DNA from 3 places in the Heliomicrobium gestii genome. Region 2 is predicted to be linked to each of the others. Evidence: riboswitches for the same ligand, from Rfam matches in the RefSeq annotation. Region 2 holds a riboswitch; each other region holds the start of a gene.
What was found. A riboswitch is a leader RNA that binds a small molecule or an ion and turns the genes downstream of it on or off. The one in region 2 is predicted to bind cobalamin.
Positions count from the first base shown of each region.

Region 1: another riboswitch for cobalamin. It lies ahead of cbiD (cobalt-precorrin-5B (C(1))-methyltransferase CbiD); the one in region 2 lies ahead of thiC (phosphomethylpyrimidine synthase ThiC).
Region 3: another riboswitch for cobalamin. It lies ahead of GTO89_RS06685 (AIR synthase related protein); the one in region 2 lies ahead of thiC (phosphomethylpyrimidine synthase ThiC).

Region 1 covers NZ_WXEX01000010.1:21,206-31,523, forward strand. The annotation lists gene recA (recombinase RecA) at 1-602, shown strand, start outside; gene GTO89_RS11890 (regulatory protein RecX) at 599-1,177, shown strand; gene rny (ribonuclease Y) at 1,549-3,078, shown strand; gene GTO89_RS11900 (hypothetical protein) at 3,227-3,748, shown strand; gene GTO89_RS11905 (TIGR00282 family metallophosphoesterase) at 3,868-4,650, shown strand; gene GTO89_RS11910 (stage V sporulation protein S) at 4,863-5,123, shown strand; gene GTO89_RS11915 (dipeptidase) at 5,242-6,246, shown strand; gene GTO89_RS11920 (LL-diaminopimelate aminotransferase) at 6,543-7,724, shown strand; gene GTO89_RS11925 (translation initiation factor 2) at 7,804-8,079, shown strand; cobalamin riboswitch at 8,094-8,265, shown strand; gene cbiD (cobalt-precorrin-5B (C(1))-methyltransferase CbiD) at 8,331-9,563, shown strand; gene cbiE (precorrin-6y C5,15-methyltransferase (decarboxylating) subunit CbiE) at 9,476-10,318, shown strand, end outside.
Region 2 covers NZ_WXEX01000011.1:49,373-59,690, reverse strand. The annotation lists gene GTO89_RS12845 (MBL fold metallo-hydrolase) at 1-424, shown strand, start outside; gene GTO89_RS12840 (aldo/keto reductase) at 519-1,667, shown strand; gene GTO89_RS12835 (DUF4397 domain-containing protein) at 1,765-2,505, opposite strand; gene recQ (DNA helicase RecQ) at 2,582-4,348, opposite strand; gene GTO89_RS12825 (histidine phosphatase family protein) at 4,694-5,563, shown strand; gene crcB (fluoride efflux transporter CrcB) at 5,560-5,970, shown strand; gene GTO89_RS12815 (fluoride efflux transporter FluC) at 5,967-6,338, shown strand; cobalamin riboswitch at 6,435-6,606, shown strand; gene thiC (phosphomethylpyrimidine synthase ThiC) at 6,729-8,126, shown strand; gene bzaB (B12 lower ligand biosynthesis ThiC-like protein BzaB) at 8,213-9,523, shown strand; gene GTO89_RS12800 (ABC transporter substrate-binding protein) at 9,655-10,318, shown strand, end outside.
Region 3 covers NZ_WXEX01000004.1:297,186-307,503, reverse strand. The annotation lists gene GTO89_RS06700 (efflux RND transporter permease subunit) at 1-504, opposite strand, end outside; gene GTO89_RS06695 (efflux RND transporter periplasmic adaptor subunit) at 508-1,731, opposite strand; gene GTO89_RS06690 (MarR family transcriptional regulator) at 1,881-2,336, shown strand; cobalamin riboswitch at 2,443-2,619, shown strand; gene GTO89_RS06685 (AIR synthase related protein) at 2,731-3,483, shown strand; gene GTO89_RS06680 (ECF transporter S component) at 3,594-4,109, shown strand; gene GTO89_RS06675 (DMT family transporter) at 4,301-5,212, shown strand; gene GTO89_RS06670 (sensor histidine kinase) at 5,238-6,260, opposite strand; gene GTO89_RS06665 (response regulator transcription factor) at 6,303-7,010, opposite strand; gene GTO89_RS06660 (SiaB family protein kinase) at 7,253-7,801, shown strand; gene GTO89_RS06655 (DUF1987 domain-containing protein) at 7,816-8,220, shown strand; gene GTO89_RS06650 (SpoIIE family protein phosphatase) at 8,290-10,191, shown strand; gene GTO89_RS06645 (bifunctional diguanylate cyclase/phosphohydrolase) at 10,188-10,318, shown strand, end outside.

The sequences.
Region 1 (10,318 bases), on a different contig from region 2:
CCGTCGCTGCGCTCGTTCCGAAGGCCGAGATTGACGGCGAGATGGGCGACACCCATGTGGGCTTGCAAGCGCGCCTCATGTCCCAAGCCTTGCGCAAATTGACCGGTGTCGTCTCCAAATCGAAAACCTGCTGCCTCTTCATCAACCAGATCCGTGAAAAGGTCGGCGTCATGTTCGGCAACCCCGAGACGACGCCGGGCGGACGGGCGCTCAAGTTTTACAGTTCTGTCCGGTTAGAGGTTCGCAAGGTGGAAACGCTCAAGCAGGGATCCGACATGATTGGCTCGCGCACACGGGTCAAAGTCGTAAAGAATAAGGTAGCTCCGCCCTTTAAAGTGGCTGATTTCGACATCATGTACGGTGAAGGCATTTCCCGCGAAGGCAGCCTGGTCGACCTGGCTGTCGACATGAGTATTGTCGAAAAAAGCGGCGCTTGGTACTCTTATAAGGGCGACCGTCTGGGACAGGGCCGTGAAAACGTCAAGGAATTCCTCCGCAACCACCCCGATCTGGCGGCAGAGATCGAGAACATCATCCGCGGACGCACCGAGAGCGCCCGTATCGCCGCCACTGCCGCGCCTGCCGCAGGAGACAGCGAGTGAGCGCAACCAGGGGGCTCGGCTTCGGCGGCATGGGGGGCAAAAGACAAAAGGAAAAAGAAGCAATCACGCCAGAGGAGGCCTGGTCAAAGGCCCTCCTCTGGCTTTCTCGTCGTTCCCTCAGCCGTCGCGAGGTGGAGACGCGACTGAAGCGGCTTGGCCTTGCTGAGGAGAATACCGAAGAAATCCTGGAACGACTGCGGGAAATCGGTTACCTCGATGACAGCCGTTTTGCCCGCTCCTTTGCCCGCTACCGCGTCGAAACGTCCTCCGCCGGCTCCCAGAGGCTGATGCGCGACCTGGCCGTCCGTGGCATTGAAGAGGTGGAAGCCAAAGCGGTCATCGAGGAGTTCCTCCCTGAGGCGGAGGAAGAGGCGCGAGCCCGCCGTCTCGCCGAAAAAAAACTGGCCGAATGGGCGCGCTCGGGACGATACGCTGACGGGGAAGAGCCGGCGAGAAGCCGGGACGTAGCCGCCCGTCTGGGCCGTCATTTGCAGCAAAAAGGATTTCCCTTGTCCATGATCTACCGACTGATCGACAGCCTGGAAGGGGAAGGGCGATTTACTTTTGATGTTTAGGCCTGATGCGGTCGACGCCGACGATGCCGTGGACAACTTGACACAATATCTGAAAAATATTAAAATGGTTAAAGGGAAGTTAAGGTTTTCGCGGAGTTTTTCTCGCCGCTTGTGACGGGCGTTTCTTATATATTACATTCTACAGCGTTCCCTACGTGTGAGGATATAGGAGCCTCTCAACCCTCTCCGGGTGCTGTGATGGGCATATAAGAAAATAGGCGTCACAGCCTGTTTACGTCAGGCTGTGGGTCATTCGCCATAGATACAGGTGGAATGAATCCTCCCGAAACCGAGTTTCTTCTCGGTTTTTTCTATTTTGCCAACTACTTCATTTTTGGTTAAGCGGAAAAGTGAGGAGGTGAAAGGACTCAATGGAATGGATTATCACTGGCTTAGTGGCCGTCATCGCTTTTGTTGGCGGGATTTTTTACCGGAAGTCCATTGCGGAAGGGAAAATCGGCTCTGCCGAAGAACGGGCGCGCCAAATCGTCGACGACGCTGTAAGAGAAGCGGAAGCGAAACGTCGCGAAGCGGTGCTGGCGGCCAAGGATGAAGTTCACCAGATGCGTTCCGAGGCCGAACGGGAAAACCGGGAACGGCGCAACGAACTGCAACGTCTGGAACGTCGTCTGTTGCAAAAGGAAGAGTCCCTGGACCGGAAGATGGAATCGATGGAGCGCAAGGAAGACAACCTGCAGCGCCGTGAAGATGAAATCGAAAAACTCCGGGCCGGACTGGCGGAAACGCTGCAAAAGCAGGTCGCCGAACTGGAACGGTTGTCTGGCTTGACTTCAGAAGAGGCGCGGACGCTGCTTCTGTCCAACATTGAAGACGAAGTGAAGCATGAAGCGGCCATGATGATTAAGACGATCGAGAATCAGGCCAAGGAAGAGGCGGAAAAGCGCGCTCGCGAGATCATTTCGCTGGCGATCCAACGCTGCGCCGCCGACCATGTGGCTGAATCGACCGTTTCTGTCGTGGCGCTGCCCAATGACGAAATGAAGGGCCGCATCATCGGCCGTGAAGGACGAAATATCCGCACCCTGGAGACGCTGACGGGCATCGATCTGATCATCGATGATACGCCGGAAGCGGTCATCCTCTCCGGTTTCGATCCCATTCGCCGCGAGGTGGCGCGGATCGCCCTGGAGAAGCTGATCCTCGATGGCCGGATTCATCCGGCGCGGATCGAAGAAATGGTCGAGAAGGCTCAAAAAGAGGTGGAACAACGCATCCGAGAGGAAGGCGAACAGGCCACCTTCGACACGGGCATTCACGGGCTCCATCCCGAATTGATCAAGCTCCTGGGACGTCTGCGCTGGCGCACTTCCTATGGACAGAACGTGCTCAAGCACTCGATCGAAGTGGCCCACCTGGCTGGCTTGATGGCCGCCGAATTGGGTGTCGATCCCGTCCTGGCTCGCCGCGCCGGTCTGTTGCATGACATCGGCAAAGCGGTCGACCACGAGATGGAAGGCAACCACGTCAGCATCGGTATCGATCTGGCCAAAAAATACCGCGAATCGCGGGAAGTCATTCACTGCATCGCCGCCCATCACGGCGACGAAGAGGCGCGCACCATCGAGGCGGTTCTGGTTGCGGCGGCAGACGCCGTTTCAGCGGCTCGGCCTGGCGCTCGACGGGAGACCCTCGAATCCTACATCAAGCGACTGCAAAAGCTTGAGGAAATCGCCGACTCTTTTGAAGGCGTCGAGAAAGCCTTCGCCATCCAGGCCGGACGCGAGATCCGCATCATGGTCAAACCGGACAAGGTGGATGATGCAGAGTCGCTCCGCGTCGCCCGGGAAATTGTCAAACGGATTGAATCTGAACTGGAATATCCCGGTCAAATCAAAGTCGTCGTCATTCGCGAAACCCGAGCGGTTGACTACGCCAAGTAAACCGTTGTCAAGCGAAGGCCGATCCGTTGCGGATCGGCCTTCCTGTTTTGCCAGCAGCTTTCTCCTAGGTTCGCGGACGAATAGGGAAGGATTTTGCCATCCTATGTAGAAACAGTTCACATTCGAATGCCGCGAGGAGTGACCCTTTTTGAGCTTGCGTTTTAAACAAGGACCGGAAGTGAACGGCAGCATGGGACTGTTGATCTCGATCCTGGTCCGCTATCCGGAAGTGGGCACCGTCAATTATGACCCGGCGCGCCGGGTTTTAAAGTTCACTTTTCTCCTGCAGCGCGAGAGTGGCAAGGACAAGTTGCCCGCCATCGCCGAGGGCGTCAAAACCGCGCTGGAGGTCTTTCATGAACTGGAAGGACTCTCGCCGTCGGTGACCTCTGTGGAACCGCGTGTGGGCGATGGCTTGGCCAGCCTGGAGGTCTATCGCGATGTGGAGAGCCTATCGCTGAATGAGATCGCCCTCCTGATCGATTTGCTGAATCAGCAGGCCGGGCAGGTCATCCTCTCGGAAGATGAGGGGGAGGCCTTGCAGGAAGAGGAGCGGTTGTGGCAGGAAGAACTGATCTCCCACATGCTGGACAGCCTGAAGAGCGGAGGGTATGATCAACAGGTCTATGCCTTCCGGGAAGAGGGACGGGTCATGGTCTATAATAAGTAAGCCATTGGACATAGATGAATCGGTTCCATGGAGAAACTGTGGTTGACAGCGGCCACAGTTTCCTGCATAGTGGGGAGACATGGCGAAAGAAAATGACGTACGTTGGAGGCCGAAGGGATTTGCGCATTCTGTTTATCGGTGATATCGTCGGCAAGCCAGGGCGGCGAGCCGTTGAGTTGATGGTGCCCAAGTTGGTCCGGGAACGGGCGATCGATTTCGTCATCGCCAACGGTGAAAACGCCGCCGGCGGTAACGGCATCACGCGAGAGATCACCCACGAACTGCTCGACCGGGGGATCCATGTGCTGACCATGGGCAACCATGTCTGGGACAAACGAGAGATCCTGGACTTTATCGATAGCGAACCACGTCTCATTCGGCCGGCAAACTACCCGATGGGCGCGCCGGGGCGAGGTTGGGGCGTCTTTACCCTGCCCGATGGCAAACGGATCGCCGTCGGCAATTTCTGCGGTCGTGTCTTTCTCGATAACCTGGATTGTCCCTTTTACGGAGTGGGCCGCATGCTCGAATCCTTGCACGGCCAGACCGATTATGTGTTCATTGACTTTCATGGCGAGGCGACATCGGAAAAGGTGGCCTTCGGCTATCACCTGGACGGCCGCGCGACGGCGGTGGTGGGGACCCACACCCATGTGCAGACGGCCGATGAGCGCATCCTCGCCGGCGGTACCGCTTATATCAGTGACGTCGGCATGACAGGCCCCTATGACTCTGTGCTGGGTGTGAAGAAAGAGGCGATCCTGCGCAAATTCATCACTGGACTGCCGGTCCGCTTCGAGACGGCGACAGGGCCGTTGCAGTTCTGCGCTGTTATCATCACCTTGGGTGATAAGGGCAAAGCCACGAAGATTGAACGGGTTTTCGAAAAGTTTGAGGGGTAACGGAAACACCTTCACAGGTATTCCATCGCGGTGATGAACCGTCGATAAAACGATGAAAGGCGCCTCTTATGCAGGGGGCGCCTTTGTTCGTGCTGGATCATAATTAACAGGATAAAAATGGAGAAAATATAGATTGAAAAAAAGCAATTTTCGGTGTAATCTAGAAACACACATTAGTGGAAATTACATGAAAAAACAGGGAGGCCGTTGACATGGAAGTGCTCAAAGTATCAGCCAAATCCAGCCCGAACCGAGTGGCAGGCGCCTTGGCCGGCGTGCTAAGAGAGCGAGGCGGCGCCGAGATCCAGGCCATCGGGGCGGGCGCCCTGAACCAGGCAGTCAAGGCGGTGGCCATTGCGCGCGGTTTTGAAGCCCTCCGGGGTGTAGACCTCATCTGTATCCCTGCCTTCACAGACATCCAGATCGATGGCGAAGAGCGGACGGCGATTAAGCTGATCGTAGAACCGCGCTGACGAGCCGTTTACAGCCTGCCTACATAGGACCTGCCTCTTTGCGGGCAGGTTTCTTGCTTTTTGAGACTTTTGTCCTGCTTCGATGTCATGTCAGAAGGAGACCATGAGGTTTGATGATATGAAAAAGGGAGAATCCATCACATCTTTGCAGGAGAAGGGAAGCCCCTTGATCCAGGTTGCCGATGCCCATTGTGATACCCTTTTGAAGGTTTGCGACGATGGCTTCTCCCTTTTCGATCAAGCCGGCGGCGCCGTCTGCGTCCGGGGACTGCAAGCGGGAGGGGTGGCGTTGCAATTTTTCGCCGCCTATATCGGCGAGGCCTATAAACCCTATGGGAGCCTCCGGCGTACACTGGAACTGATCGACGCCTATCACCGGATGATCCGGGAGAACCGCGACGTTCTCTTTTCTTTGTGTTGGAAAGAGGAACTCGCCGACACGGGGACCCGCTGCGGCGCATTGCTGGCAATTGAGGGCGGCGAAGCGCTGGAAGGCTCTCTCGACCTGCTGGATATCCTCTTTCGTCTCGGTGTCCGCTCCATAGGGTTGACCTGGAACCAGCGCAACCTTCTGGCCGACGGGAGTTGGGAGGAAGCAAGCAAAGGCGGCTTAACCCGTTTTGGGCGGCAGGTCGTTGAACGGATGGAGTACCTGGGAATGGTTGTCGATGCCGCCCATATCGCTCCGGCCGGTTTCTGGGATCTCAGTGCGTTGTGCCAGCGCCCCTGGCTGGTTTCCCATACCTGTTGCCGCAGTCTGCACGATCACCCCCGCAACATCGATGACCGGCAGATCGCTGCATTGGCGGCGCGGGGCGGCGTCATGGGGATCACCTTCTATCCGGACTTCCTCGGTGATGCCAGGGCCGGCGTGAAGGCAGTTGCCGATCACATCGAGCAGGCCTGCCAGGCTGGCGGCGGCTATGAACATGTCGGCATCGGCAGCGATTTTGACGGCGCTGACCGTTACGCCCTCGGCTTGGAGGGGGCTGAGCGTTTTCCGCGCTTGTGGGAGGCCTTGGGAGAAAGAGGCTTCTCTGACGAGCAGATTCGAGCGATTGGGTCGGGCAACCTGATGCGCCTGCTGGCCAAGAACCTCCCGGATCGACCGGTTGAACCGTAACAAGGGTTTGGCCTGGAAAAACGTGAGGTTCCTGTGTATGGCCAATAGAGGTGGAAGCAAAGAATAAGTGCAAGGAACGGAACGAAGGGGGAGGCCGCATGGAGCGTCGAGACCTCCATTGTGAACATTGCCTATACGCCGAACGTTTTGGAGATTGTCTGCCTTGCAATGAATGCTCCGATGGCAGTGAATACGAGCCGTCGATAGAAAAAGAAAGGGATTAAAACCTTGAAACATCCCCCGCTGTAGGTCTAGAATGAAAGGTAGCATTTTTTTAAGCGGGGGAGATACATACCATGTTTGATTGGAAACCGGCACGTCGAATGGCCAACCTCTCGTCTGCCATGTTCTCGCGTATGGATGCGTTGCGGCAAGAGGTGGAAGGCGGCGGCGTTGATGTGATTAATCTTGGCATCGGCAGCCCTGATCGTCCTCCGGCCCCCCATGTGCGGCAGGCCCTGATGGACGGTCTGGCCCGAGACGATGCCTTTGGGTATGCATTGACAGACGGGCTGATGGAGTTCAAGAGCGCTGTTGCCGATTGGTATCAACAACGGTTCGGAGTGACCCTTGACCCGAAGACAGAGGTCCTCTCCCTCATGGGATCCCAGGACGGTCTCGGTCATCTCGGTTTGGCCCTGTTAGATCCCGGTGACATCACCCTCGTCCCCGATCCGGGATACCCCATCTACTCAGCCGGTGTTCTTCTCGCCGAAGGCGTGCCGTATCCGCTACCGCTGGAACGAGAAAAGAACTACCTGCCTGATTTTGACGCCATTCCGGAAGAGGTCTTGCAACGGGCCAAGTTGATGATCCTGAACTATCCCAGCAATCCGATGGCCGCCACGGCGGAATTGGAGTTTTTCGCTCGTGTCGTCGACTTTGCGCGCCGCAACAGCATCATCGTGTTGCATGACGTGGCCTATTCGGAACTGGCCTATGACGGCTATCGTCCTGTCAGCTTCTTGCAAGCGCCGGGGGCCAAAGAGGTGGGTATTGAGTTCCACTCTGTCTCCAAATCCTATAACCTGGCCGGCTGCCGTTTGGGCATGGCTGTGGGCAACCGGGAGGTTCTTGCCGTTCTGGCTAACCTGAAATCCAACATCGATTACGGCGTCTTTAAGGCGGTGCAATGGGCAGCTGTGGCTGCGTTGCGCGGACCGCAGGCCATGGTTGAGGAAAACGCCAAGGCCTACCAGCGCCGGCGTGATGTGCTCGTCGATGGGTTGGCTCGCATCGGCTGGCAGATGGATAAGCCGAAGGCCTCCATGTTCGTCTGGGCGCCCGTGCCAGAGGGATTTGCCTCTTCTTTCGCCTTTGCCGAGGAGCTGCTGCGGGAAACGGGCGTGCTGGTCGTGCCGGGTAACGCTTTTGGTGAGCGGGGCGAGGGGTATGTCCGCATCGCCCTGGTCGTTTCCGAGGAGCGCCTGGCCGAGGCTGTCGATCGGATCGCCAAACGGTATCGTTTCGCCGGTTGATCGAAGTCTCTCTTATGGGATAGTTCGCCTGCCTTTGACATAAAATGGTGATAAGACACAGGCAGGAGGGCGTGGCGTCATGGGAGAAGGAAATCGTGAACCGCTGGAGGCGTTGCAGGATGAAGTGGACTACCTGCGCTCGCGGCTACATCAGTTGAGGCTCAGTCGCCGCGTGTTGATGGCGTTGCTGGAGACGGTGGACAGTGAACGGCGGGACGCCATCGCTCGCCTGGAGGCCGAAAACCGCCGCCTGAGGCGCTCAAGACGGGACGATTTGGAGAAACTATCCCTGATCCGCAGTGACGACAGAAAAGTTCTTTGGATTTGCAGGAATGACTCAAAAGACGGCGAATAATTTTATGTATCACATTACGCATATTCGGGGCAGGCGTCACTCACTGTGACGCAGGGAAGTCGGTGTGAATCCGACGCGGTGCCGCCACTGTGACGGGGAGGGCGCTTCTATGACCACCGGGGAACCGGGAAGGCGAAGCGGTTGATGAACCTGAGCCAGGAGACCTGACTGCCCCCACCGCAAGAACCCGCGCGCTACGGGGGAGGTGACCGGACCGGGGAATGGTCTGTTGATTTCCCAGGTTTGTATTTGTGTCAAATCCCACACCTTGCAAAGGGGTGTGGTTTTTTTATGGGCGGGGAGAGTGGGAACAACTGCGAAAAGGCTACACGACAGGATCCTGCGCTGCCGCTGCGGCCAAGGCGGCGACAGGCTTCCTCTACGGAACGCTTGCCGGGACAACCATTGACGCGACAGAGCTTCCCGCTGATTCGAAGATGCCGATCGACATCCCGCTGCCGCTGGGCGGCCGGTTGATCGTCCAAGCGGAGCGGGTGGAAGAGCAGGCGCCTTCTGTTGCCGTGAGCGAGAGCGTCACCTGCCAGGTGATCAAAGACGGCGGTGACGACCCTGACGCCACCCATGGCTTGGCGATTCGCGTGACCGCCTTGCCTGCGCCGGACGGGATACACATCGACGGGGGGCTGGGCGTCGGTCGGGTGACCAAGCCTGGCTTGGCCATACCGGTTGGGGAAGCGGCCATCAATCCGACGCCGCGCGCCATGATCACCGCCGCTGTGGGGGAAACGCTCCCTCCTGGACGGGGGGTTCGCCTGATCGTCTGGGTTCCTGAGGGGGAACGGGTCGGCCCATCGACATTAAATCCCCGCTTGGGCGTTGTTGGCGGCATCTCCATCTTGGGAACGACGGGCATCGTCAATCCCATGTCAGAAGAGGCCTTCAAACACAGCCTGGAACCGCAGATCGATGTGGCTCTTGCTGCCGGTCACCGGACTCTCCTGCTCACACCGGGTCACATGGGGCGGCGGGGATTGGAGCAGCGGGGAGCGCCCTCAGACGCCGTCGTGCTGACGAGCAACTTCATCGGTCATATGCTGGACGCCTGCGCCCAAAAAGGCGTCCGGGAGGTTCTGCTCTGGGGGCATGTGGGCAAGCTGGTCAAGGTGGCTGGCGGCATCTTCCACACCCACAGCCGGATCGCCGACGGGCGCCGAGAGATCATCGCCGCCCATGCCGCCGTCTGCGGACTGCCCCTTGAACTCGTCAAGGAGCTGTTGGAGGCCAACACGGCGGAAGCGGCGGTGGACCTGCTGACGAAGGCCGGACGACGCAACTTCTTCGATCACCTGGCCGATGTGGCTGCCGAAAAGGCGGCTGAACGTTTTCGCGGAACTGTTTCTGTCATATTCACAGATTTGAAGGGAGAACCGCTAGGGTGGAGTCGTCAAGCAACGCTTCCGGGACTGGACCGGGATTTCCGGTCACCGTCGTCGGCATCGGACCCGGCACAGACGAATATTTGACACCGGCCGCGCTGCAAGCCGTGGAGGAGGCCGATGTGCTCGTCGGAGGTCCTCGCGCGCTGGCGCTTTTTGCCAGATTCAACAAACCAGGCCGGATCATCGACCGCCATCTAAACGAACTGATCGAGTATATCGCTGTTGAGCGGTTATCAGGGCGTGTCGCTGTCCTCGTCTCCGGCGATCCCGGCTATTACAGCCTGTTGCCCCGTCTCACCGGCGCCCTCGGCGCCGAAGCGCTCCGGGTCATCCCAGGACTTAGTTCCTTGCAGATGGCCTTTGCCCGTCTCAAGCTGCCCTGGCAGGAGGCGACATGGAAGAGCATGCACGGTCGCCCTATGGAGGATGTCCTTGCCGCCCTCGACCATGCGGGCTGGGTTGCTTTCCTGACCGATCCGGACCATTCACCGGAAGCCATCGCCGCCTACCTGGATGCTCGGGGGGAGGGGGAGCGACGGGCTTTTGTGACGCGGAATCTTGGCTATGAAGACGAAACCGTCGAAGAGGGTACTGTACATACAATTGCACTCGTGAACACAGGCGCGTACAGGCCGGCTGTGTTGATCGTCCGTGGGGGCGTTGACGCCCGAACGGACCGCCGGGAGGGGATGCAACCGAATCCCCTTCCGGCGATCCTGCCAGGCGACGGTTCGATGGGCTCTTCCCCTTCGATCGCCGCCATCGGATTGCCTGATGACGTCTTCATCCGAGGTCAGGTTCCCATGACCAAATCGGACATCCGGGCGCTCACCCTGGTG
Region 2 (10,318 bases):
CGGCCGCCTGCTCAGCAGAAACAAGACGTTATGGGCTGGATTTGCGCTGGTCACGCCGCAGCGGCGGATATTCTTCAGCGGTGACAGCGGGTATGGACCCCATTTCAAGGAAATCGGAGAAAAAATGAATGGTTTTGACATTGTCCTTCTGGACAATGGCCAGTACGACAAGAGTTGGGCCAATATCCACATGATGCCGGAGGAGGCGGCGAAGGCGGCTGAAGAATTGAAAACCAAGGCCTTATTCGCGGGCCACTCCGGCAAGTTTGCGATCTCCAACCATCCCTGGGATGATCCATTGAAACGGATCGCGTTGGCCAGTCAAAATAAAAACTACCGGCTGCTTACCCCCATGATCGGAGAGCCGGTAGATCTTGAAAAGGAGCAACAAGTCTTTTCCCGTTGGTGGGAAAGGGTGAATTAAACAATCATTATTTGTGCATTGTTTAAGGCAGAGTGAAAAAAGATGGTGAAATTGCGCTTGAGCAATTCAGGCGCTTGAGAAAGGTGGCAGCAATATGTTGTATAGAAAGTATGGGAAGACCAATGAGATGGTATCTGTTTTGGGATTTGGATGTATGCGGTTGCCAGTTATCGACGGTGACCAAACGAAAATAGATGAAGAAAAGGCCATACCGATGCTCCGGTACGCCATTGATTCCGGCGTGAATTATATTGATACGGCTTTTCCCTATCATGGGACTGGCTTCGCCCGCGCTGGGGAGAGTGAACCCTTTGTCGCAAAAGCGTTGGAAGGCGGCTACCGAGAGCGGGTGAAGTTGGCCACCAAGCTTCCTAGTTGGTTAATCAAAACGAGAGCCGATATGGATCGGTACTTGAATGAACAATTGGAGCGCTTGAAGACCGATGTCATCGATTTTTATCTGGTTCATGCCTTGAATAAGAATGTCTGGCCTGTATTAAAAGAGGCAGGCATTCATGAGTTTCTCGATGAAGCGATTCAAGATGGAAGAATCAGATACGCCGGATTTTCCTTTCATGATCAATTGGGTTTATTTAAGGAAATCGTTGATGACTACGATTGGTCCTTTTGTCAAATTCAGTTCAACTATTTAGATGAAGATTTCCAAGCAGGCAGAGAAGGGTTAGATTACGCTGCCGAAAAAGGCTTAGGCATTGCTGTGATGGAGCCGTTACGAGGCGGTAACCTGGTTCGACTGTCTGAGCAAGCGAAAGGTATTATTGATCAAGCGGATGTCAAACGAACCCCTGCGGAATGGGCTTTGAGGTGGGTATGGAATCATCGCGATGTTTCACTTGTGTTGAGCGGGATGACAACGATGGAGCAAGTTATCGAGAATGTTCGTGTCGCCCAGGAAGCGGAAGCGAATTCGTTAACGGAAAAAGAAGCGGCCATCATTGACGCGGTGAGGGAATCATTCAAGGAAAGAGTAAAAGTCAACTGCACCGCATGCGCCTACTGCATGCCCTGTCCAGTCGGCATCAACATCCCGATGTGCTTCTCCACCTACAATGATCATTGGGTCTTTGACGGCACGCCTATAGCCAAATACATGTATGGTCGCTTGGCAAAACTGGGGGCCCCCGCCTCGAAATGCGTGGAGTGCGGCAAATGTGAGAGTCACTGCCCCCAAGGGATCGAGATTCGGAAGGAGTTAAAAAACGTCAAGGAGCAGTTTGAATAAATTCTTGTAGAGAAAAGAAAATCCGACAGCGCCATCCCGTTCAGCGCTGTCGGATTTTGTGGTTTTAAAAGGTGTAATGATTAATAACCCGCTCCAGTCATGGTGATGTCGGCACCCCGCCAAAGGGGCCTCCGGGCGAAGGCGTTCCGGGACTTGCAAAAGGTGTCGGCGTGGGAAAGCTGGTCAAGGGCAGGTAGCTGTTGCCGTCAAGGGCGATCAGCGCCTGCAGGGGCGGGCGACCGCCGGCTAGGCCGACGGCGTAGATGGTGAGGAAGCGGTTGGGCAGCAGACGCGCGTTCGGCACGGTCAAGACGACCTGTGAGGTGCCGGTCAGGCGAACCTGCAAGGTGTAGACGCCCGGCGGGACAGGGATATAACCGGTGACTTGACGGAAGGAGACGTTGCGGAACAGCACGGTGCCGTTGGGCAGGGTGATATCGACGGCAGGGGCGTTCGGTGACAGGTGGGCGAAGCGGATGAAGACGGAGTCAGGCCGGCGGGGCAGTCGGGGGTCGTTGATGGGGAGGAGGCTGAGGTTGGGGAGGAGGCCGACTGCGGCTGCCGTATAAATCGAGCGATCCGGGATATCGACGACGGTGCCGATGACCGGCCTTGTCCGGGTCCCCGTCGGGTAGACGTCGATCCGGTAACGGCCGGGCAGGACGGGGAAGTACTGGGTAAACCGGGCGTAGGGAAGCCTCTGGATGATCAGGACGTCATTGGCGTAGACGTCCACCGGCGGCGCGTTGGGCGCGGCATGGAGCACCCGGAGGTAGGCGCGGCCGTCGACCGACGCGGAGAAGCCGTCGTGAGGGGATTGATACGGATCATCATACATGTGTATGTCACCCTTTCCACCGATATGCGCGCATGTTACACTCATAGCCTTATGCCGCTGCGGTGGAGAGGGTGAATTACTTTATGTGGCGGCCGATCTCCTCCAGAAAGGCGTCGCCGTACCGATCCAGCTTGGTGTCGCCGACGCCGCTGATGGCCCGCAGCGACGCCCGGTCGAGGGGAAGCCGCTGGGACATCTCGCGGAGGGTGCTGTCGGGAAAGACGATGTAGGGAGGGACGCCGTCCCGGTCGGCAATCTCTTTGCGCAGCCGGCGAAGGCTCTCAAAGATGTCGCTGTCGGCTTCCAAACGGCTGGCGCGCTTACGCACCTTGAGAAAGACCTTTTCGTGTCCCTTTAACACAGGGACGGCTTTTTCCAGCAGGCGCACGACGGGGAAGGCGCCCTCAGTGACATAGAGGTAACCTTCGGCGGTGAGGATGCTGATCATGTCGGTGATCTCCTTGATCGTGTACTCTCGCATGATCCCATAGGTGGACAGGCGGTCGCAACCGGACTGGGCCACTTTCTTACTTTTCGATCCCTTGAGAACCTCGGCGACCAGGTTCATGCCAAATCGCTCCTGCATGCGAACGATGCAGGAGAAGATCTTTTGGGCTTCCGTGGTGATGTCGACCGGTTCGACGTCATCGGCGCAACTGCTGCAGTTGCCGCAGCGCTCCGGCGCTTCCTCGCCAAAGTAGTTGAGGATATGACTGCGCAGGCAGCGCGGCGTGTGACAGTAATCGATCATCGACTGGAGCTTGCGATGCTCCATCGATTTGCGCTCCGGTGTGGCCTGGTTTTGTTCGATGAGAAACTTTTGCGTGTTGATGTCGCGGGCGCTGAAGAGCAGGATGCATTCGGCCGGCTCGCCGTCTCGTCCGGCCCGCCCCGCTTCCTGGTAGTAGGATTCCATGTTTTTTGGCATGTTGTAATGGATGACAAAGCGCACGTTCGACTTGTCGATGCCCATGCCGAAGGCGTTGGTGGCCACCATGATCCGGCTGTCGTCGTAGAGGAATGCTTCCTGAGCCTGCTCCCGCTCCGAATCGGCCAATCCGGCGTGGTATTTGCCGGCGCGGAAGCCTTTGCGGAGAAGGTATTCCTGGAGGAGGTCCGCTTCCTTGCGGGTCGCCGTATAGATGATGCCGGCTCGTGTCCGGTTCGCCTCCAGGTACTGGGCCAGAAAATCTTTTTTATTTTCGCCTCGGATGACGCGGAAGGACAGGTTGGGACGGTCAAAGCCGGTGGCGAAGACATGGGGTTGTTGCAACCCCAAGTGACGGATGATGTCTTCCGTCACGGCTTCAGTGGCTGTGGCGGTAAAGGCGGACACGCGGGGTCGGCGGGGGTAGTCAGCGACCAGGGAGGCGATGGAGAGATAGCTGGGGCGGAAATCGTGACCCCATTGGGAGACACAGTGGGCTTCGTCGACAGCGATCAGCGAGACAGGCAACCGCTGCAACAGGTGGCGGAAATGAGGAGATTCCAGCCGCTCCGGCGCGAGGTAAATCAGTTTGAATTCGCCCCGGTTCATCCGGTGGACGCGACTGTCGACCTCCTCGCTGTCGAGGGAACTGTTGATAAAGGTGGCGGCAATGCCGAGGTTTTGGAGGTTGTCCACCTGATCCTTCATCAATGCGATCAGCGGGGAGATGACCACAGTCAGCCCGGGCAACAGCAGCGCCGGAATCTGGTAGCAGATCGACTTGCCGCCGCCGGTCGGCATGATGCCCACGGTGTCGCGACCGGTGAGCAGGCTCTCGATGATCTTTTCTTGGCCGGGTCGGAAGGCGGTGTAGCCGTAGTGCCGGTTCAGCAGTGTCCGGGCCTGTTGCAGCATGCAAGTCACTCCATATCGTTCATCATCCGGTGATGGACGGTCTTACCTTTTACGTGATGGTTTGGAATTCACCGCCCATGCTATCGCTGAACGACGTCGTTAGGCGGTAGGCATTGATCGGTGTATCAATGTCATTGATACATCAAGTTTCGATATATCAATGATCAATGACGACTCGGCTATTCAACATGATGATTTCGACGTAAATAGGCTGCAATCCTGCTTTGTGGCAATAAGTGGAAAATAGTAGCTTGACGATCCTTTCTCCCCATACTACACTTAAAGATGTGTCTGACCCCGGACAAAAAAGACGTACAAGGCGCTTGGCGAGGGGTTGCTCTTGCCATGGGGTTTTTGAATGACAAGATGGAGTCGGTTAATATGCAGATTATCTTCGTCCGCCACGGGCAAACGGACGAAAACATCATACCGCTTGGGGCTCGCTTTACGATTGACACATTTAACGCCATGATGTCCGGATCGCCATCGATGGTGCGGTTGAACACGACGGGAATCGGTCAGGTCGAGGCGGTGGCCCGCAGGCTGCGCCCCGTCCCGGTGGTGGTGGCGAGCCATTTTCAACGAGCCCAGGAGACGGCGACCATCCTCGCCCGAGCATGGGGCGCAGAGGTGGTTACCATGGAAAGCCTTGGCGAAATCGTCCTGTCCAAGTTTCCCGGCAGCGGGAATCGACGAGCGATCCCCTTCTGTCTGCTCATCGCCATGACGGTGTGGCGTCACGCCTGGCCCTTTACGCAGGGCGAGGAGACGCTCTACCAGGCCTTTCGGCGCGCCCGGCTCGCTTGGACACAACTGTTGGATGTGGCGAGGGAGCGGGGATCGATCGTCGTCATCTCCCATCAGGGGTTTCTCCGCATCCTGTTGTGGTATCTCCGGTTGAAACGGGGCTGCCGGGTGCGAAAAAAAGACCTGGGTAACGGCGGCATCTCCATCGTCGAGGTGGGGGAACCGGCGGAGATGACAGGCCGTCACCGGGCGTACGGGGCGGGAAGGACTGAGACGACCCGAGCGGCGCGAGTCGTGCTGCCCCAAGAGGGGGAAGGGCGGGATGAGCCTGCCCCAGTTGCCGGCAGCGCGGCCATCGCCTCGGGTGGGGCGGCGGCGGTCCTGTTGGAAGGGGTTGCGTGCATGGAAGGCGTCTCCGCAAAAAGGATCGCAGCCAAGCGGGCTCTGTTAAGGAGGGACCGGCGATGAACGCTATTGCTGTGGCGATCGGCGGTTTTCTGGGGGCGCTGGCCCGCTTTTTTATGGGAACATGGATGGCGCCTTTGGCCGATCAGACCGGTTTCCCCTGGGGGACCTTGACGATCAACCTGCTGGGCGCTTTTGTGCTCGCTTTCTTTTTGACGGTAGCCATGGAGGTAGTGGCGATCAAACCCGCCCTTCGGCTCGGCTTCGCCACGGGGTTTTTGGGCGCTTTCACCACTTTTTCCACCTTCGCGCTCGAGAGCGTGCGCATGTTGGAGGCGGGCGAGGCTGCCTTGGCGGGGGCCTATGTGTTGTCCAGCCTTGTTCTGGGTGTGCTGGTCAGCGCTCTTGGAACGCGCGGCGCTCGAATGATGAAGGAAAATCGTCCCGCTGCGCTGGAGGTGGACCGATGACGCCGTGGGATTTGTTTTCGATCGGCGCCGCCGGCGCCTTGGGCGCCCTTGCGCGTTATGGCGTCGGCGTCGCTGTCGCGCGACGGACTTCCCTGGCTTATCCGCCATCGACCTTTTTCATTAATATCGCGGGTGCCTTTTTGCTTGGTCTGTCAGCGGCTCATGCAGCAAGCAACCCAGGCATTCAATCGATCGAAAAAAATGTCTTTCAGATCGGCTTTTTGGGCGCCTTTACCACTTTTTCGACCTTCACCGTTGAGGCCGTCCGGCTGATCGAGGACGGGGAATGGTTGCGCTGCGGCGTTTACGTCGGCGGCAGCGCCATTGTGGGGTTGCTGGCCTGCGCTTTGGGGTTTCACGCCCTGTAAGGCCCTGCGAGTGGCTGGAACTGTGGATGTTTTTTTGGAAAATCCATCTTTACAGGCGAACATGTTGCGATTATGATAATAAGCGCAACCAATCAATTTCATAAAGTGTTCACAGGTGCCCGCAAGGGAGAATAGGGAACCGGGTGCGAATCCCGGGCGGTCCCGCCGCTGTATGGGGGAGCCGGCTGCAAGAGGCCACTTCGCAAGAGGGAAGGCGCAGCCAGCGAGGAACCCGAGCCAGAAGACCTGCCTGTGTACGGTCTAAGGGTCTCTTTCCCGGCAAAGGAGACCCTTCAGGGATGATGGCAAAGTCCCCGGATCCGCTATGGATCTGGGGGCTTTTTTTATTTGCCGGACAGTCGGGAGACAGAAAAAAGGAGGCTGAACGGAGTGGAGATTACCCAGCGCGAGGCAGCCCTGCAGGGCATGATCACGCCCGCGATGGCTGAGGCGGCCCAGCGGGAACAGGTGGAGCCCGAGGCGATCCGCCGGGGGCTGGCCGATGGAACCATCGTCTTGCCCTACAACCGCAAGCGGGCCGAAAGACGGCAGGCTGTCGCCTTTGGAAAGGGCTTGCGCACCAAAGTCAGCGCTTCTATCGGACTGCCCCTGGAGGGCGGATCCGAGTCGGAAGAGCGTAAGAAGCTAGAGGTTCTGTTGGCGGCAGGGGCAGATGCGGTCCTGGATCTGTCCATCGGAGCCGGCGTCGATCGCCTGCGGGAACCGGAGGCTGAATTGAAGGACTATCTGGCCCTCTTTCGCCGGCATGTGCTGTCGACATCCACAAAACCCGTTGGCACACTGCCCCAGTATGAGGTCTTTGCCTGCCGGCGCGACGCGAGGCGGGGCGGCATTCTTGCCACAACGGTGGAGGAGATGTTTGACGCCATGGAGCGTCACGCCGCCGAGGGCGTCGACTTCTTTGGCCTGCACTCGGCGATGACCTTAAAGGCGTTGGAACTGGCGCGGCGGCAGGGCCGGCTGACCCATATGGTCAGTTGGGCCGGCGCTTCGCTGGCCGGCTGGATGCTTCATCACCAACAGGAAAACCCGTTTCACCGCCACTTTGACCGAGTGCTTGACATCTGCCGGCGTTATGATGTGACCCTCAGCCTGGCCGATGGGTTGCGACCCGGTTCGGGCCACGACTCGCTGGATCGGGCGCAGGTGCAGGAGATGGTGATCCTGGGCGAACAGGTCCGGGCGGCCCGTGACGCCGGTGTGCAGGTGATGGTAAAAGGGCCGGGCCATGCGCCCCTGCATCACTGCCACACGACGGTTCAACTGCAGAAACAGCTCTGCGAAGGGGCGCCCTACTTCATCTTCGGGCCCCTGGCGACAGACGCTGCGCCCGGTTATGACCATATCACCTGCGCCATCGGCGCCGCCTTGGCCGCCTCTGCCGGCGCCGACCTGATCTGTTACGTCACCCCAGCGGAACATGTTCGCTTTCCGACGGTGGAGGATGTCCGGACCGGCGTCATCTCGGCCCGCATTGCCGCTCATGCCGCCGACGTGGCCAAAGGGTTCGCCGCCGCTGTCGAGCGCGACGCCGCCCTTTCCCAGGCGCGGGGCTGGCAGAACCGGAAGGCGGAACAGAGGCTGGCCCTTGATCCCGATGGGCTTGTGTCGACCAGGAGCGCCGCCGGCACGCCGGTAGGTCCGGCAGCCGAGGCGGCCGCCGGATCGGAAGACATGGCAAAAGAGATCAACTGCCATGCCTGCGGCGATGGCTGTTCCCGCCGAGTTCTGGCCGAGTATTTCAGAACGCCCGTTGAGTTCTGCTAAGACATAGAAGGCGCTCATGTCATGTTAACAGGCAAGGCGACTGACCGGAGCAAACCGGTTCCCAACATAACGAAGGAGGAATCGCCATGACAAAGAAAACCCAAGCTGAATTCGCCCGCAACGGCATCATCACCGCCCAGATGGAATACGTGGCCAACCGTGAAAAGGTCTCACCCGAAAGGATCCGCCAGGCCATCGCAGAGGGAACCATGGTCATCCTGGGAAACAACAGCCGCCCCAATGTGGATCCTGTCGCTGTAGGCAAGGGCATCCGCACGAAAGTCAACGCATCGGTGGGCTCATCGTCAGACCTGATGGAAAGCGAGGGTGAACTGGATAAGCTGCGGGCCGCCGAGAAGGCCGGCGCCGATACGATCATGGATCTCTCCTCAGGCGGCGACATTGAGGGATTCCTGCGCCAAACCATCGCCAGCACAGGGTTGCCTGTGGGCACTGTGCCCCTGTATCAGGTCGCGAAAGAGGCGATTGAACGCTACGGCTCTGTGGTCGCCTTGACAGAGGAGGATATCTTCACCGCCATCGAAAGACATGCCGAAGCCGGCGTAGATTTCATGGCCTTGCACTGCGCCTTGAACATGGATGTGATCGACCGGTTGCGCCGGCAGGGCCGGGTGACGGACATCGTTTCCCGAGGGGGCGCTTTCATGACCGGTTGGATGCTTCACCATGGCAGGGAAAACCCGCTCTACGCCCGATTTGACCGTGTGCTGGAGATCGCCAAGCGCTATGACATCACCCTCTCCATCGGCGACGCCATCCGGCCCGGCGCCATCGCCGACTCACTCGACCGGGCACAGATCCAAGGGCTGATCCTGGTGGGCGAGTTGGTTCAACGAGCGCTGGAAGCCGGCGTCCAGGTGATGGTCGAAGGCCCCGGCCATGTGCCGGCCCACCATATCCAGACGACGATCCAGATGCAAAAACAGCTTTGCCACCAGGTTCCCTATTTCGTTTTGGGCACACTGGTAACAGACATCGCCGCCGGATACGACCATATCTCCTCCGCCATCGGGGCGACAATGGCTACGATGGCGGGCGCCGATTTCATCTGTTACGTCACCCCGGCGGAACACCTCCGGCTGCCGACGGCGGAGGATGTTCATCAGGGCGTCATTGCGGCCCGCATCGCCACCCATGCCGGCGACATTGCCAAAGGCATCCCCGGCGCCGCCGACTGGGACCTGGAGATGTCCCGCGCCCGCAAGGCCCTCGATTGGCGCCGCCAGATCGAACTCTCCATCGATCCGGACCATGCCCGGCAGGTGCGTTCAGCTCGCAATGCCGATGACGCGCCGGCCTGTTCCATGTGCGGGGAACTTTGCGCCATGAAGGTGGTCAGCCAGTACCTGGGCAGCGACGCCGTTGAGGGATGCTAGACGAGGTTGATAGGTAACGAGAGTGATAGGTAAGGACGAGGGAGGATAGGTAAGGACGGGGAGGATTCGGAGCCAGCCTGTCGAATAATCGCAAGATATGTATTTCACGATAAGACAGAGGAGTGCTGATGATGATCGAACAGGCCCAACCGAAGCGGAAACGTCCTAACCGCCTGCTGGCTTTGGCGCTGGCGGCGCTGTTCACCCTCCAGGTGGTTTTGCTGGCCGGCTGCGGCAACACCGGCGAATCCAAGGCCGCCGATCCGAAGTCCACACCGGCCCCGTCCGGCGCTGCCGCTGGACCTGTCAAACTGGGCATCCTGCCCATCGAAGACAACCTGCCCTTTTATGTGGCCGAACAGGAAGGCTTGTTTAAGGCCCGTGGCGTCGATGTGACCCTGGTGCCCTTCAGTTCTGCCCAAGAACGGGATGCGGCCATGCAGGCCGGTCAGATTGACGGCGAGGTCGCCGATCTGGTGGCGGTGGCGCTGTTGCAAAAGAGCGGCACCCCCGTCAAAGTGGCGGCTGTCGGCCTCGGCGTCACCGCCAAAGAAGGCCGATTCGCCCTGCTGGCGTCGCCCAAGTCGCCGGTGCAGCGCCTGTCTGATCTGAAGGGCGCCCAACTGGCCATCTCGGAGAACAGCATCATCGAGTTTGTGGGCGACCAGCTCCTGGCCGAGGGCGGGCTCCAACCGGGCGACGTCAAGAAAATGGCCATTCCCAAAATCCCGGTGCGACTGCAGATGCTCTTGAGCGATCAGATCACCGCCGCCATCCTGCCCGATCCGTTGGCGT
Region 3 (10,318 bases), on a different contig from region 2:
GGAGACCTTGAGCAGTCGCTCCTTCAGCACATCTTCTGCCAGGTCATAGGTCTCTTGGGCCGGCCGGGAACTTTTTAAGGCTAAGGTCATCACCGGGGCGGCGTTGAAGTCCATCTTGATGACGACAGGATCCTTGGCGTCATCCGGCAACTGCCCCTTCACCGAGTCGACCTTCTTCTGCACGTCGTTGGCCGACTGGTCGGCGTTGGCCGAGAGGGAGAACTGGACGATGACGACGCCAAAGCCTTCCGAAGCCTGTGAAGAGATGGTGTCGACTTTGCTGATGGAGGATACGGCTGATTCGATGGGTTTGAGGATCTGGCTCTCCACTTCTTCGGCGCCGGCGCCGGGATAGGAGACGCTGACAGAGATGTAGGGCGCGTTGACGTTCGGGTACAGATCGACGCCGAGCATGCGGTAGCTGTAGAGACCGAGCACGACAAACATGAGGACGATCATGCTCATGGCGACAGGCCGCTTGACGGCGAATTGTGTTAGGCTCATCGATTACACCTGCCCTTTTGGCGCCGTCGCTCCCGTGTCGGCGCCAGGGCTGGCTGTCGCCGGCTGCGCCTCCTTGATGGCGACGGGCGCGCCATCAGCCAGGGTCATTTGACCGCCTGTGGCCATCATCTCGCCGTCTTTGAGGCCGTCGAGAATCTCGACTCGTTTGCCATCGGAGAAACCGGTCTTCACTTTGCGCTCGACCGCCTTGTTGTCGGTGATCACAAAGAGAATCGGCGCGCCGCTGCGCATGACGACGGCTTCCGCCGGCGCCGTCAGGGCGTTCGTTTTGTGGGCGGTGGCCAGTTGGAACTCGGCAAACATGCCGGGCTTCAATATGTAGTCTCCGTTGTCGACGGCGATCCAGATGGGGAAGGTCTTCGCCTTCTCATCGGCGGCAGGGCTCACCTTGGCGATGCGACCCTTGAAAGGTTTGTCGCTGGCGGCGGCCACCTTGACCTCCACCTCTTGGCCGGGCCGGACGCTGTTGACATCGCTCTCTGTCAGATCGGCCTTCACCTCAACCGTGTCGATACGGACCACATTGAAGGCTGTCGCCGTATTGGAGACATACTCGCCCACATTCACGTTCCGTGCCGAGACGATGCCGGAGATGGGCGAGCGCAGCACGGCGTTTTCCAGATCGACCTGGGTCTGGCGGACCTGGGCCTGGCTTTGATTCAACTGGGCCTGGGCCGAGGCGACGGAAACCTCGTCAGAGGCGCACCGTTTTGTCGACGTGTCCAGGGAGCTCTTAGCCGCATCAAAGTCGGACTGGGACGTGGCGCCGGCGTCAAAGAGCGCCTTTACCCGGTCATAATGGCGTTGGGCGTCGTCGAGGGCGATCTTATCCATATCCAGCTGCAGGCGCGCCCGCTCCAGGCTGGCCTTGTTGACCTCGACACCGGCGTTGGCGGCGTCGAGCCGGGCCTGGATGTCGGCGTTGTCCAGTTCCAACAGCATGTCGCCGGCGTTCACCCGCTGCCCCACTTCGGCGTTGATGCGGGCGACTTTGCCCTGGCCCTTCGGGACCAGCTTTAATTCATCTTTTGCCGCCAGAGCGCCGCTGAAGGTCAGCACGTTGGACAGGTCTGTGCGCTCCGCCTTGGCGACCGTCACTGTCTGGGGCGGCGCTTCGGTGCTTGCCGGTTCAGGCGTTTTCCCGCAACCTGTCCCCGCTGCCAGCAGGGCGACGGCAAGCAGGCTGACGCCGATTTGTCTCTTCACCGTAAAATCCTCCTCCGCCAAATACAAATGATGCTTTCATTGACAGCCGGTACCTACCGGCCTAATATTTATCTTAGAGGCTAAAATATTTAGCGACTAAGACGATATGATCGTAAGGGAGAGGACAAGAACTGTCAAGGGAAGAAGCGGTGAAGGATCAGCAATTAAATGCCATCAAGGATTTGTTAGAGGCTTTTTTTTATAATGTCAAGTGCGCCGTCCAGGATATCGGCCCTGAATACCATCTGGGCGAAGGGCAGATCTTTCTGTTGTACATATTATTGAAGTCGGGGACCTGCAAGGCCACCGACATCGCCGACCAGATCGGGATCACCTCCGGCGCTGTGACCGGCATGATGGACAAACTGGCTGGCATGGGGCTCATCACGCGGGAGCGGTCTGAAAAGGATCGGCGCGTCGTCATGGTTTCACTGACGGATACAGGGTTGAAGACCATTCAAACGATTCAGGAGGCCCGCTTCGAGCGGTTGAATGGCCAACTGCAGGAACTCTCTGCGCTTGAGTTGGCCCAGGCGGTGGAAACGTTCCAGAAGATGAATGCAGTGTTGACACCGAGAGTGCGGAACAGCGCGGCGGAAGGTTGAGGGCGGTAGCCGAATTTCTCGCTTCGAGAAAGTAAAAGCTGATGTCGAGAAAACCGGGTTGCTCCTGTTGAAAAACAGGCTCTTTGTGACTTATAATACAAACAAAGAGCATAGCCATGTTTCAGGTGCCCCTCTTGGGGGGAGAATAGGGAACCGGGTGTGATTCCCGGACGGACCCGCCACTGTGACGAGGAGCCCTGCGCAGGTTGCCACTGGGAAACCGGGAAGGCGCGCAGCGGTGATGAATCGGAGTCAGGAGACCTGCCTGGAACATGACCGTTCATGAATGATGGCAAAGTTCATGGTTTCTTTATTGTTGCCTTGACGGCGATAGAGAAGCTATGGGCTTTTTCTTTTGCTCGCAGAATGCCCAGGGGCAATGAACTTCAAGGAGGTGGAAACCTTGGGATACAAGGGACGCGATGTGGAAGTGGTGTTTCTTTCTGACGACCAGTGCCTGGTGGTGGCCTGCGACTCCTGCGGCGCCATCGGCGGCAAGGAACGTGATGCCGTGCAGGTCCCCCCTTATATCGTGGGGATCTGCACCACCCGGGTCGCCTTGATGGAGGTGCTCGCCGTTGGCGCAGAACCGGTGGCGCTGACGGCAGCCATCGCCAATGAGCCCTTTCCCACAGGGGGTGAGGTGCTCGCCGGAGTTCGCGACGAACTCGGCGCCATCGGCAAGCGCGATCTGCCTATCGCCATCAGCACCGAAAAAAACATCCCTACGGAACAGACCGGTGTGGGGATCACCGTCGTCGGGGCTGTAAAAAGGGAGGGCCTTCGCGTGGGCGCCTCGCGGCCCGGTGATCAGGTCTATTGCCTCGGGTGGCCGAAAGTCGGCGCCGAGGTGGTGTCTGATGACGGCAAGCCCATCGCCCGGGCTGAACATGTGCGGGCATTGCTGGCCGATCCCCGTGTGCGTGAAGTGGTGCCCGTCGGTTCCAAAGGGATTCGCGTCGAGGCCGAAAACCTGGCGGCAGCCGTCCGTTGCCGAGTCGTCGGCTGGCAGGAAGACACCCCGCTGGATTTGGCTAAATCGGCGGGCCCCTCCACCTGCCTGATCTTTACCGCCGAGACATCGCCGCCCCAGATCGCCGGCGCGCCTATCCACCATCTCGGCGAATTGAAGGAGAAGGCCCGGTAAAGGTCAGGACATCACGACATCGAAGGCGCTCGTTCCGGTGATCGCCGTTCCCAAGCGATCGTCGTTCCACAGCAACAACATGCCAAAGAACAGGAAAGAAGGTTTTCAACATGAGCCACATGCCCTTGGAATACAATCAGACAGGCTTTTCCTGGAAGAGCATCCGGGGAATCGCCCTGATGGGCGTCCTGATCGCCTTGAGCGCCGTTGGCGCCATGATCAAAATCCCCAGCCCCGTCGGCACGATCGGCCTCGACTCCTTCCCCGGATTTTTCGCCGCCCTGGCCCTTGGGGCGACAGGGGGGATGATCGTCATCACCCTCGGACACCTGCTGACCGCCATGGTTGTCGGTTTTCCGCTCACCCTGCCGGTTCATCTCTTTATCGCCGCGCAGATGGCCCTGTGGGCCTGGGTTTTTCGTTGGACAAAGGAGCGGTTCGGCCTGACGGCGGCGTTCATCGCCGGTGTGTTTCTGAACGGCGTCGTCTCCTCCTTGACGATGCTGCTCATGGGCGGCTGGGCCGCCGTCGTGGCCGTCATGCCCTTTCTGGTTGTCGGTTCCGCTGTCAATGTTGGCTTGGCGGCAGCGGCGTACCGAGGGGTAAAGGGAATGCGTCTCATGTAGATACGTAGATACAAAGAATCCAACCTCGGTGGAACCGCAGGCGCTTGACTGCGGTTCTTTATTTTTGTTGTCATCTTTGTCACTTCGCCCGATGGCTGGAATTGTGTTATGATGAAATGAAGGCAGCCCTTTGCCCAATGTTTGTCACAAAAATGTATACTTTAATATAGGAAGGTCGTGTATGAGAACCCTTGAACCCCTTTTATAAACTGATCCTGACGCCGCTTATCTGGGCGACCAACTTTGTGATGGGACGGCTGCTGGTCGTCGCCATCCCCGCCTTTGCCTTATCGAGCATCCGCTTCGTCATCGCCGCGGTGATCATGTTGCCGATGGCCCTCCGCACCTATCCCATCGAGCGCATCACCCGGCGTTCCTGGGGCTGGATCACCCTCATGGCCTTGTCAGGCGTCTGCCTTTTCAACACCGTTCTTTACCTGGGACTCCGCTATACCACATCGGTAAACGCCACGTTGATCAATGCGCTGAGCCCGATGGTCACGGCCATGCTCGTCTTTCTCATCGATCGTGAAAAATTACAGCGCACCCAAGCGGCCGGCATCATCCTGTCTGTGGCAGGCGTCGCTGTCGTGGCGGCCCAGGGATCGTGGGAACGGCTGACTCAGTTGTCCTTCAATCCCGGCGACCTGCTGGTGTTGCTGGCGACGGCCCTCTGGGCGCTCTATACAATCGCCGGGCGCAAGGCGGCGCAAGACGTGCCAGTCCTGGCGGCCACAGGCTACTCCTTCGCCATCGGCGCGCTGCTCCTGCTTCCCATGGGAATTTACGACTGGAACCTTTCCGCTGCCACCCGCCAACCAGCGGCGCCATGGATGTGGGGCGCTGCCGTATACCTCGGCCTTTTTGCGTCGGTCCTCGCCTTCTACTGGTGGAACCAGGCGGTCCAAGCCTATGGCGCCACCGTATCGTCCCTCTTTCAAAACCTGATCACCGTCTATGCCGCCGCCATCGCCTATTGGGGCTTGCAGGAACCCCTTTACGGCTACCATTGGTTGGGCGCAGCGCTCGTGTTCGGCGGCGCCCTGTTGGCTTCGGGCATCTTTCAAAGCAAGAAACGGGCCGACGGCGTTGCCGCCCCCTAATCGGCAAAAAAGGAGCCTCCGAGTGTCACTTCTCGGAGGCTCCTTTTTTGCCTGATTGTGAATACGCTGATACCCCGGGAGGGGTGGCTGTGAGGGGCAGTGTAAAATAAAAAGTGCTGCCTTTGCCGAGTTGACTCTCCAGGCCGATCTGCCCGCCGTGGCCGATCACGATCTGTTTGGCGATCGCCAGGCCGAGACCGGCGCCTTCCTCCTGGCGGGAACGGTCTGCCCGGTAAAAACGGTCAAATACCTGTGCCCGCGCCGCTTCGTCGATACCCGGACCGTTGTCGACCACACGGATTTGCAACGACACAGGCGTTTTCTGGGGCAGGGGGGCCTCATCGGGGTAGATAAAGCGAAAGCATAGCCGGATCGTTCCCCCTGGTGCGGTGTATTTCAGCGCATTGGAGATCAGGTTGTTCATCACCTGTTCGATGCGCATCGTGTCCACAGAGAGAAAAAGGGCGCCGGCGGCGGGAGAGGGCAGAGCCAGCGAAGATTCAAAACGGAAGCCCCGTTGCCGGATGTCGGCGCCAAAGCGGCGAACCAGATCGTCAGCCAACACATCCGGTTGGATCCGTTTCAGATCGAAAGCGGGCTGGCCGAACTCCAATTTCGACAGTTCAAAGAGGTCCTCGACGAGTTGGTTCACCAGCAGGACTTTTTCATAAACCATCTTCAGATTTTCCGGATCGGGCGCCACGATCCCGTCCAGCATGGCCCGAAGATACCCCTGAATCGAGGTCATCGGTGTGCCCAGTTCATGGGAGATGTCGGAGACGAGACGGCGGCGCGACTGCTCCAGGCGGTGCAAGCTCCCATTGGCCTCATTGATCTCATACTCCCGTTCCTTGAGCAACCGCCCCTGGATGTCGCTGATTTTAAAAATCTTTGCCGATACCTTCAGAAGTTTTTCGTATTCTGAAGTGAGGTCGGCAAAGGTCTGCCTCGCTTCGGGAGCGGAAATGTGGACAACCTCGGCCTTCGCTGAATTCAGCACCAGGGTTTCCCTACCGAATAGCGTATTGCCATCGCCATCCCTCGGCAACGTAGGCAACTCCTTCCTGTGGCCGTATCGCCGCAAAAAGCGTCAGCCGTTGAATTTATAGCCAAAACCGCGGATGTTCTGAATGCGCTCCGGCGCCGACGGGTCGGATTTGATCTTTTTGCGGATGTTGCTGACATGGGTCATGACGGTCCGGTAGTCGCCCACATCTTCATACCCCCAGATCCGCGTGTACAGCTCTTGGGCCGTAAAGACCTGATTGGGGTGTTGAGCCAGGAAGAAAAGAAGTTGCAATTCTTTGGCCGCCAGGGAGACGGGTTGGCGGCCGACAGTGACCCGGTAGTTGGCCAGGTCGATCTCCAGGTCGTCAAAGACCAGCAGGCGGGTCGGCGCCGGTTCTTCTGCATGAGAGACCCGCCGGAAGATGGGCGCCCGGCGCAGCTTGGCCTCCACCCGGGCCACGAGCACGTTTGGGTCGAAGGGCTTGGTGATATAGTCGTCACCGCCCAGTTTCAGCGCCTGGATGATGTGCTCCGCCTCCTTCATGCAACTCATGAAGAGGATCGGCACATTGGAACAGTCGCGGATCTCCTGGCAGATCTGGTAGCCGTCCATATCGGGCAGAAGGATATCCAACAGGAGCAGGTCAGGCTGTTCGGACTCAAAGAGACGCAGCGCCTCTGAACCTGTTTCCGCCGCCGCCGTGAGGTACCCATTTTTTTCAAGATAGAGGATCAACAGTTGGCGGATTTTCGCGTCATCTTCCACAATCAGGACTTTTTTCCCCTGCATTCTATCCCTCCCGTTTCTTCCTTTTGTCTAATAGTTCGACACAATTCGTCCTGCATCCTTTTCCCTTCGCGAGCGCTTGAATGACATATCCCCTTGTGTCAATCCTTTAGATCAACTTTAGGTACTTCGCCAAGATTTTAATCAACACCGGGGCTGCTTATTTTATAATGGAAACGCGCCGATCCGTTGGGAAGCAAAAGATGATAATATGGAACCGAATCTGCGTCAAGGGAGGCAGCAATATGAACGGCAACCGTATGATTGAACTGCAGCAGGCGCTTCGCAGTGAAAACGTGTTGATCAGCTTTTCCGGACGTTTCACCCAGGGGATCATTGAGGAACTGGGCGAAGCGGTGAAGAGCTACCTGGAAAACGAAAACCGGCCGAAGAATGACATCTTCAATATCTTCGCCATCTTTATCGAACAAACGCAGAACATCAAAAACTACATTACCGTCAAAGAAGGCGCTGACGTCTATGAGCGAGTGGCCAATTCTGGGATCATTGTCATCGGGAAGCGAATGGGAGGCACCTATGTCAGTTCCGGCAACCTGATCGAAATCGCTGACGCGCCGGTTTTGGCGGAGCGCATCGATCGGGTGAGCGCCCTGGACAAGTTGGAACTGAAAAAACTCTACAAGGAACAGATGAAAAAGGAACTGCCGCCCGGCAGCCTCGGCGCCGGCCTCGGTCTCATCGATATCGCCCGCAAAACCAGCGCCCCCTTGGAATACTCGATCATCCACATCGATGAGCGGTTTGCTTTCTTCACATTGACAGCCATCATATAGGGAGTGGAATTGCCATGGAGAAGCTCTTCATTGCCGGATCAAAAGGAACGCCGGAGGTTGACTTCGACCCGCAGCGACATATGTTGAAGTTATCCGGCCAGTCATACCCGGAAAACGCCTTTACCTTTTACGAGCCGGTCCTGCGGTGGGTCGATGCCTACCTGGACCAACTGACGGCTGAAGTCAACGTTGTCATCGACTTCAGTTTCCCCTACATCAACACGAGCAGTTCCAAGTGTGTCATGATGCTTCTGGAGAAGTTGGATGACGCCTTTAAGAAGGGGAAACGACTGTCACTGAACTGGTACTATGATGAGGATAATGACAGCGAATTGGAATGCGCCGAGGAGTTTAAGGAAGACGTGTCGATGCCCTTTCAGATCATCTCTCGGGAGAGGAAAGACGGACCGGGACGGTAGCAACCATCTCCCATGACTGGGGCACAGAGGCCCAGCGCAACGCTGTATGACAAAAGGGGCGCGATGACGATGGGGCTGGAGAAGGAAAAGGGCCTTCTTGAGGGAGGACGGAACGTTCTCTATGACCGTGGCGCGATGAAGGTCATCGTGCTGGCGACGGCCATGATCACCCTGGCCGTCCTGCTGACCGGCGTCATTGGCTATTCCATTACGAGAACCGGCGTCATCGACAAGTTGAAAACAAAGGACCTCCATTACATCGCCCGGTCCATGGCGGCCCGCATCGACGGGCGGCTGGAGCGGGCCACCGAGACGGCGCGCCTGCTTGCCAGCGATCCGACAGTGACGGAGTGGGTGGCGACAGGTGAACGGGATGATCAACTGGGCGATAAAGCGCGCCAAAAGCTGGTCGATATCGCTCGTGATCATGGTTATGTGAACACCTTCATCGTCAGCGCCCAATCGCGAAACTACTGGGGCGAGCAGGGGAAAATCATGCAGACGATGGATCCCCAGGATCCCTATGATCGCTGGTTCTTCGATTTTCTCGCCTCAAAGGCGCCGCTACAGGTCCATCTCGACTACAACAAGGCGCGACAGAACACCTACATATTCGTCAACGCCCGTATCGGCAGCGCAGCGAGAGCCTACGGTGTGGCGGGCGTCGGCCTCAGCCTGGAGGATCTGGCGCAGGAATTCCAGCAGTACCGGTTCAGCGCCGGAAGCCGTCTTTGGCTGGTTGACGAGAAGGGCGCCATCCACCTCTCCGACAGTTTGGAGTGCAACGGGAAAAACCTCGCTGATTATCTGCCCGATGCGATCGAGGAGAAGGTTTTGTTCAGCGCGAACGATCAGGGCGAAACGAGCGTGATGGAATACGTGGACGGCGCTGGAAATCGGTTGGACCTGATCAGCCAGCCGATCCGCGCCACCGGTTGGAAACTGGTTTTTCAGGTTCCTCGCGCCGAGAGCCTGGCGGTGCTGAACTCGATCCTGGTCAACATGTTTGTGACAGGGTTGCTTTCCGTCACCCTGATTTGCATTGTCTTTTACATCGTATCCCGGCGCATCGCTGACCCCTACCGGCGCGCCCTGGAGCTAAATGAAGAACTGGAGCGGATTGTGGGGGAGCGCACCCGGGAACTGTCTGAAAAAAACCGCAAGATCATGGACAGCATCGATTACGCCAAACGATTGCAGGATGCGGTGCTTCCGGCGCCATACGAACTGGGAGAACTGTTTGCGGAACACTTCCTGATCTGGCGCCCCCGCGATGTCGTGGGCGGCGACTTCCTCTGGATCCGCCGTTACAATGACGACGAGTGCATCGTCGCTGTCGGCGATTGCACGGGACACGGTGTCCCCGGCGCGTTAATGACGATGGCCGTCACCACGATGTTGAACCATATCGCCGATGAGCGAACGGATGAAGCTTTTCGAGAGGATCCCGCCGAAATCCTGCGGCGGTTGCACCAGGCTGTCCGGGAGACGATCCAGAAAAAAGCGGACGGGGAAACGCGCTATGACGGCCTTGACATTGGCCTCTGTTCGATCAAGGGAAGGCGTGTTGTCTTCGCCGGCGCCGGGATGGACCTCTACCAGTCTGGAGCTTCTACATCAGTGACCGTGATGAAGGGCGGCAGGAAGAGCATCGGCCACCCCCGCTTTGCATCGGATGATTCCATCGAAAACCGGGTGGTGGAGGTGGGAGAAGGCGACTTCCTTTACCTCACGACAGACGGCTATCTGGATCAAAACGGCGGCGTTCAGGACTACTCCTTCGGAAAACGACGCTTCAAAAACTTGATCGCCGGTCTTAGCGGCGTCGCCCTGCCGGCGCAGCAGGAGATATTCACCCAAACCCTTTCTGACTACATGGGGGAAGAAGCCCAGCGGGATGATATCACGGTGCTCGTCTTTACCCCGAGGGCCGCAAGGGATGTCTCGCCGAAGGGGGGAGGTAGAAAATGACCAAAGAAGAACAGGGCGGTTTTTTATTTGAACAGGAGAAACGGGTCCTCGAGGACGCCTTGCGACAACTGGCTGATCCTCGCCATGGCGACAACCCGCTGCTGTTCAAATACGAGGCGCTGGCGCA